DNA from 2 places in the Curtobacterium sp. SGAir0471 genome. Region 2 is predicted to be linked to the other one. Evidence: predicted binding sites of a transcription regulator. Region 2 holds the regulator's gene; the other holds the start of a gene.
The links. The regulator HspR, encoded in region 2, represses chaperone genes until heat shock. The targets are predictions, from matches to a motif close to AAGTTGAGTCNNNNNGACTCAACTT.
Positions count from the first base shown of each region.

Region 1: C1N91_RS00140 (Hsp20/alpha crystallin family protein) is a predicted target of HspR. The motif match lies at 1,732-1,756, and genes of this name have one in related genera.

Region 1 covers NZ_CP027869.1:28,693-32,089, reverse strand. The annotation lists gene C1N91_RS00155 (alpha/beta hydrolase) at 1-592, opposite strand, end outside; gene C1N91_RS00150 (phenolic acid decarboxylase) at 592-1,119, opposite strand; gene C1N91_RS00145 (MarR family winged helix-turn-helix transcriptional regulator) at 1,183-1,653, shown strand; gene C1N91_RS00140 (Hsp20/alpha crystallin family protein) at 1,780-2,223, shown strand; gene C1N91_RS16500 (hypothetical protein) at 2,236-2,550, shown strand; gene C1N91_RS00135 (manganese catalase family protein) at 2,684-3,397, opposite strand, start outside.
Region 2 covers NZ_CP027869.1:425,023-428,419, forward strand. The annotation lists gene C1N91_RS16930 (nucleotide exchange factor GrpE) at 1-647, shown strand, start outside; gene C1N91_RS02100 (DnaJ C-terminal domain-containing protein) at 672-1,676, shown strand; gene C1N91_RS02105 (heat shock protein transcriptional repressor HspR) at 1,801-2,226, shown strand; gene C1N91_RS02110 (hypothetical protein) at 2,293-3,397, shown strand, end outside.

The DNA of each region.
Region 1 (3,397 bases), 400 kb from region 2:
CCGGCCCGTAGACGTCGAGGTCGTCCTGCACGTCGGCGATGAACGCGCCACCGAGGGGCATCCCGCCGAAGTCGAACCACCCGCGCTCCCGGACCGGCGCGAGCGGCTGCCCCTGGATCTCGTCGTGCTTCGTGATGTCGTCCACGACGACCCCGGCGGGCGACCACAGTGTGAGCGTCCGGACGTGCGAGGGCTCCCGCGCCGCGGCGAGCGCCGACTCCACCGCGCCGAGGCTGTGCGCGACGACGTGCACGCCCTGCCCACGGTCGGCAGCGCGGATCATCGCGACGACCTGGTCGACCTCGTCGCGGATCGTGATGTCCGCGAACTCGCCGTCGCTGACGCCCTGGCCCAGTCGGTCGTGGCTCCGGACCACTGCTCCTCGTGCGACCAGGTGCCGCGCGGTCTGCACGAACAGCTGCTGTCCGCCGAGTGCCGTGCTGCTGAAGCCGTGCACGAGCAGCACGACGGGAGCGTCGTCGGCGGCGCCGTCCTGCGGCTCCCACTGCCAGCCGCGGACCGTGCGGCCCTCGTGGTCGAGCGTGGTCGGCGTGGTGCGGGGATCGACACCCCGCAGCGGCACGGTGGCCATCAGTTCGTCAGGTCCGCCCAGCCGGCCGGCAGGTCGCCGGGAGCGGTGTCGATCACGGACTCGTCGTCCTCGCCGACGTGCTCGAACAGGGTGATGTGCGCGAACTCGGGCACGACGTAGATCGGGTAGGTCGGGCCCTCGTCGCGGAAGCGCTGCATCTCGTCCAGGTGGTCGTTCTGGAAGAGGACGGTCTTCGACCCGTCGAGCTCGATCCACCGCGGGAAGAAGATCGTGCCGTGCAGGACGCGCTGCTCCGGGATGACGTTGACGACGACGCTGGTGCCCGTCGGCTCGTTCCACGACACCTTGTAGACGCCGGCCGCCAGGGCGACGAGGTCGACCGTCTGGTCCTTCACCCAGCGGCCGCCGACGTGGCCGGTGTGGATGCGGTAGTCGATGGTCGTCGCGTTCTTGACGTACATCTCGTACTGCCAGCCGTTGGCGTACGTGTAGACGAACCGGTGGCCGACGATGCCGGTGAGGTCCTGGGGCGGTTCGGGGTGTTCGACGGTGGTTTGCGTGCTCATGTGTTCGAGTTTGCTCCCGAACTTGTTTTGTTGCAAACACTTCTCGCTGCTAGGTTGCCGTGTGTGCAGGGTACGGACGGGTCGGAGGGCACGACACAGGTCGCGCGCAGGCTGAGCGACCGCGTCGGACCGTTCCGCCGCGCCCTGCTCCGGACGTCGCGCGAGGTCGCCGACCTGCCGGACATCCCGGACGCCCAGGTCGAGGTGATGCGTGCACTGGCGGTGGGGACGACCACCCCCTCCACCCTCGCCAGCCGCCTCGGACTCGCCCGCTCGACGGTGAGCAACCTCGTGTCGGCGATGGAGACCGCGGGTCTGCTCGAACGACGCCTGGCGGCCGGGGACGGGCGTCGGACCGAGCTCCGCCTGACAGCGCTGGCCGAGGAACGGCTCACGGCGTACGACGAGGCGTCGACCTCCGTGCTCGTCGCGGCGCTCGACCGACTCTCCCCCGAGGACCGCGCCGCACTCGCTGCCGCACTCCCGGCGCTCGAGCACCTGCACCGTGAGGTCACGCGCCGCGACGCGCGCTGACCACCGTCGACCCCGGGCTCCCAGCGAGCTCCGAGCGCTTTTTTGGCACTCCTGAGGGGAGAGTGCTAAAACGTGTTGCAGTTGAGTCGAGGGGACTCAACGAAGACCACGAAGGAGTTGATCTCGATGACGATGCAGTTCGACCCGTTCCGCGAGCTCGACCGACTCGCCGGCTCCCTGCTCGGGGCCGGCGCGGGTGCTCCGCGCTCCATGCCGATGGACCTGTACCGCACCGGCGACCACTACGTCCTCGACGTCGACCTGCCGGGCATCGACCCGGGCTCGGTCGACGTGGACGTCGACGGTTCCGTGCTGACGATCCGCGCCGAGCGCACCCTCGGTGCTCCGGAGGGTTCGCAGTGGCTCACCCGCGAGCGGCAGCCCGGCACGTTCGTCCGGCAGCTGACCCTCGGCGACCACCTCGACACCGCCCGCATCAGCGCCGCGTACGACAACGGTGTGCTGAGCGTGACGATCCCGGTGAAGGAGTCCGCGAAGCCGCGCAAGATCGACGTCACCACCGGCGGCGGTGCGCAGCAGCTGGCGGTCGGCAGCGGTTCCGCCGAGTAGTCCGGGGCGCCGGTGACGACAGTCCTCAACGCACTCCTCGCCGTGGTGGTCGTGACCGCGGCCCTCGTCGCCACGAGCCTCGACCGCCGCACCGCCGCCCTGCTCGGCGCCGGTGGCAGCACCGTGGGCAGCTTCCTCACCTGGGTCGTCGCCCCGCGGGCGTGGACCGACGTGCCGGTCGTCCCCTGGGTCGCCGCCGTGGCCGGGACGGTCGCGTGCATCGCGCTCTGGAGCGCGGTGCGCCTGTACTCCGACATCTTCGAGCCGACGCGCGCGCCGCGCGACGACGACACGGCAGCACTCGCGACGGTCGGCGCGGACACGTGACGACCTGACCATCAGACGGACGGGAGGCCCGGTGCCAGCCGGCACCGGGCCTCCCGTCCGTGGGCGCGTTCCGTCTGCGGTCGCCTCCCGTCTGCCGTCGCGTCCCGTCACCGACACACGATCGGCGCGACCGTCACTCCTTGTTCAGGGTGTCCTGCACCGCGCCCGCGGTCTTCTCGACCACGTTCGGCAGTTCGGTCGTGCCGTAGAACCGCACGTCGGGGTGCGTGGGCGGCGGCATCGGCACCGCCGACGTCGGGCCGTCGTGGTACGAGTACTCGCCCTTGCCGTCGAACGACGGACCGCTCGCCCAGGGGCCGTCGCCCGCCTGCGCCCCGTCCGAGAAGTTCAGGTACTGGTAGCTGAACTCGGTGTGCTCCTTCGACTGCGGGAAGTTGTTCGGCACCGGGAAGTCCTCGATCCCCTTCTCACGCAGTTCGGCGGCCGCCGTCGCCCACATGTTCTGGTGCATGGTGTCGCGCGCGAGCAGGAACGACAGCAGGTCCCGCACGCCGTGGTCGTCGGTCATGTGGTAGAGCCGTGCGACCTGCACGCGCCCCTGCATCTCGGCGTTGGCGTTCGCGGTGAAGTCCGCGAGCAGGTTGCCCGACGCGGTGATGTAGGAGCCCTGCCAGGGATTGCCGTCGCTGTCCACCGGACGTGCTCCGGCGCCCGCGACGATGCCCTGCTGGACGTCCGTCCCACCGACGATCGCGGCCACCGTCGGGTCGTCCTGCACGGCGTCCTCGGTGATGCCGAGCGGGCTCTTCTCGAGCAGCTGGGCGATCATCGTCGCGAGCATCTCGACGTGCCCCATCTCCTCGGCGCCGATGCCGAAGACCATGTC
Region 2 (3,397 bases):
CGAACGAGGACGAGCCCCAGGTCGAGGGCGACGCCACCAACGCACAGGAGCCCGAGGACCTCATCGAGGCGGAGGGGCCGGACGTGGAACTCCCCACGGACGGCCCCGCCGCCGGCCCGAGCGCTGACCAGGCGGTGGCCGACGACGCCAGCGACCTCTCCCCGGAGGACCAGGCCCTGCTCGACGACGCCGCCCGCGGGATCGAAGAGGACAAGCTGAGCCAGGCCGACCGCGACCTCGTCGCCGACATGCGCGCCGACATGCTCCGTGCGCAGGCCGAGCTGGTGAACTTCCGGAAGCGCGTCGAGCGCGACCGCGAGGCGAACCGCGACGCCGTCATCGCCGAGGTCGTGCGGGCCCTGCTGCCCGCGCTCGACGACCTCAGCCGCGCCGAGGCCCACGGCGACCTCGCCGAGGGCCCCATGCAGGTCATCGCGCAGAAGATCCGAGGTGGCTTCGGCAAGTTCAAGCTGGAGCAGATCGGTGAGAAGGGCGAGCCCTTCGACCCGAACGTGCACGAGGCGATCGTGCAGCTCCCGACGCCGGGCGCGACCGGCCAGACCGTGGCGGACGTCGTCGAGCCGGGCTACAAGCTCGGCGAGCGCGTCATCCGTGCGGCCAAGGTCGCCGTCGCGGTCCCCGCCTGAGGCACGGGAAGGAGGTAGGGATTCATGGCCAGTCAGGACTGGTTCGACAAGGACTTCTACAAGGTCCTCGGCGTCGACAAGACGGCGAGCGACGCTGAGCTGAAGAAGACCTACCGGAAGCTCGCGCGGCAGTTCCACCCGGACTCCAACCCGGGTGACGCCGCCGCCGAGGCCCGCTTCAAGGAGATCAGCGAGGCGTACTCGGTGCTCTCCGACAAGGAGCAGCGCGCCGAGTACGACCAGGTCCGCGCCATGGGGTCGGGCGCCCGTTTCACCGCGGGCGGCCCGGGCCAGGGCGGCGGGTTCGAGGACGTCTTCGGTGGGATGTTCGGCCAGCAGGGCGGACAGCGCGTCCGCTTCGGCCAGGGCGGACGCGGCGGCGGTGCCGGCGGCTTCGAGGACATCCTCGGCGGGATGTTCGGTGGCGGCCAGGGCTTCGGCCAGTCGTCCGGCGGCTTCCGCGGGTTCGGTGGGCCGACGAAGGGACGCGACGTCACGGCGTCGACGACCCTCGACTTCACCACCGCGATCGCCGGTGACACGGTCAAGCTGTCGCAGGGGAACGGCCGTCCGGTGAACGTCCGCATCCCCGCGGGTGTCGCCGACGGGCAGAAGATCCGCCTGCGCGGCCGGGGCGAGCCGAGCCCGGACGGCGGCGAGGCCGGTGACCTGGTGGTCACCGTCAGCGTCCGCAAGCACCCGGTGTTCGAGCGCGACGGGCAGCACCTCCGCGTGGACGTCCCCGTGACGTTCGCCGAGGCAGCGCTCGGCGCGACGATACAGGTCCCCACCCTCGGCGGCGAGCCCGTCAAGCTCAAGGTCGCACCGGGCACCCCGTCCGGTCGCGTCCTGCGCGTCAAGGGCCGCGGCGTCACGACGAAGAACGGCACGGGCGACCTGCTCGCGACCGTCCAGGTCGCGGTGCCGTCGCACCTGTCGGACAAGCAGCGCGAGGCCGTCGAGGCGCTCCGCGCCGCCCTGCCGGACGAGGACCCGCGCGAGGACCTGCTCGCCAAGGCGCGCGGGTAGGCGGTACCAGCAACAGCACGAGAACCGGTCTGGAGGCCCGGTGCGGCTCCGTCAGGAAGCCGCACCGGGCCTCCAGACTGTTTCCAGGACCACCCGACGACGGAAGGGACGTGACGTGACCGACATGGACGAGGAGTCGCCCGTCTTCGCGATCGCGGTGGCGGCCGAACTCGCGGAGATGCACCCGCAGACGCTGCGGCAGTACGACCGGCTCGGCCTGGTCGTGCCCGGGCGGACCCGCGGCGGTTCCCGCCGCTACTCGATGCGTGACGTCGCGCAGCTGCGCGAGATCGCGCGGCTCGGCAGCGAGGGGGTCTCGCTCGAGGGCATCCGTCGCGTGCTGGAGCTCGAGAACGAGAACCGGGCGCTCCGCGACCGCGTGCGGGAGCTCGAGCGTGCGCTGGCTGACCAGTTGATCAGTCGACCGGGCGCGCGGGTGTTCGCGGCGACGACCACGGGTGCCGCGGTGCCGCTGCGAGCCGGGGTGCGGCCGCAGCGCAACACCGCCGTTGTGCTGTACCGACCAGCCAGAAGGACGACTGACGGCTGACGGAGCCCTTCGTAGCGTGACGAACGACCCGATCGGGTCACCAGTCACGATCTCAGGAGGTACTCCGTGCGTTCCCGTCCATCCGTCGTCACGATCGCCGTCGGCACCGCACTCACCGCCGTCCTCGCCTCGAGCGGCGTCAGCGGTCCGGCGTTCGCGGCGACTGACAGCAGCCCGTCGACCGGGGCGTCGACCGCGCCGTCGACCGAGGCCTCGACGAAGGCGATCTCGATCCGCACCAGCCCGCCCACCGACGTCTCCGTGTCGGTCGGCGCCGAGGGCTTCACCGTCCGGGCGACACCGCACTGCGACCTGGCGCCCGAGTGCAAGAGCTCCATCCGCGTCCTCAGCGCCGGGTTCAGCACCACCGTCGACACCCGGAACGGCGCGCTCGTCCCGTGGCCGACGGGTTGGGCCGAGGGGGAGACGCGCACCGACGGGCTCGTCTTCAGCGCTGCCTGCGACGGCTCCCGCTGCTACACCGAGACGTCCCCCGGGGTCTCGCTCGGGTCGATCACGCGTCCGGTGACGCCGCGGGCGCTCTCCGCCGAGGTCACCGCGCGGGACGACGCTGCCCGGACGGCCCGCGTCGAGGGGACCGCGACCCCGGGAGCGTCGATCCGCGTCGACGGGGCAGAGGTCGCACGGGTCGACTCGTCCGGCCGGTGGAGCCACGAGCTGCGGGACCTCGCGGTCGGCGACAACGTCCGCACCTACCAGCAGTACGTCGACGGCTCGTTCCGGGACGAACGACGGGTGACCGTCCGGATCGAGGAGACCCGACCCGTGTTCACGGGCACGGTGTCGTTCGACGACGACGTCACGCAGCGCGCGCTGGTCGCCGGTGCGGGCGTCCCCGGCGCACGCGTGGTGCTCGTCGACGGCACGTCTACGGTCGGCGAGACGACCGTCGGGGCGGACGGCCGGTGGTCGTTGCGGATCGACGCTCCCGACCGTGGCGGGGTCCGTCGCCTGACCGCGACCCACACGGCTGCGGGACAGGGGCCGGAGACCGTCGGCATCGACGTCGACTACGGCCAGGCCGTCCGCATCACCTCGCCGGGGAACGGATTCGTCATCCCACCGGCGTTCCCGGCGGTCAGGATCAGCGGGACCGCGGCGCCGGGGGCCGTCGTGCGGCTCTCCGAACGGGGTGTGAGCGGGAGCGACC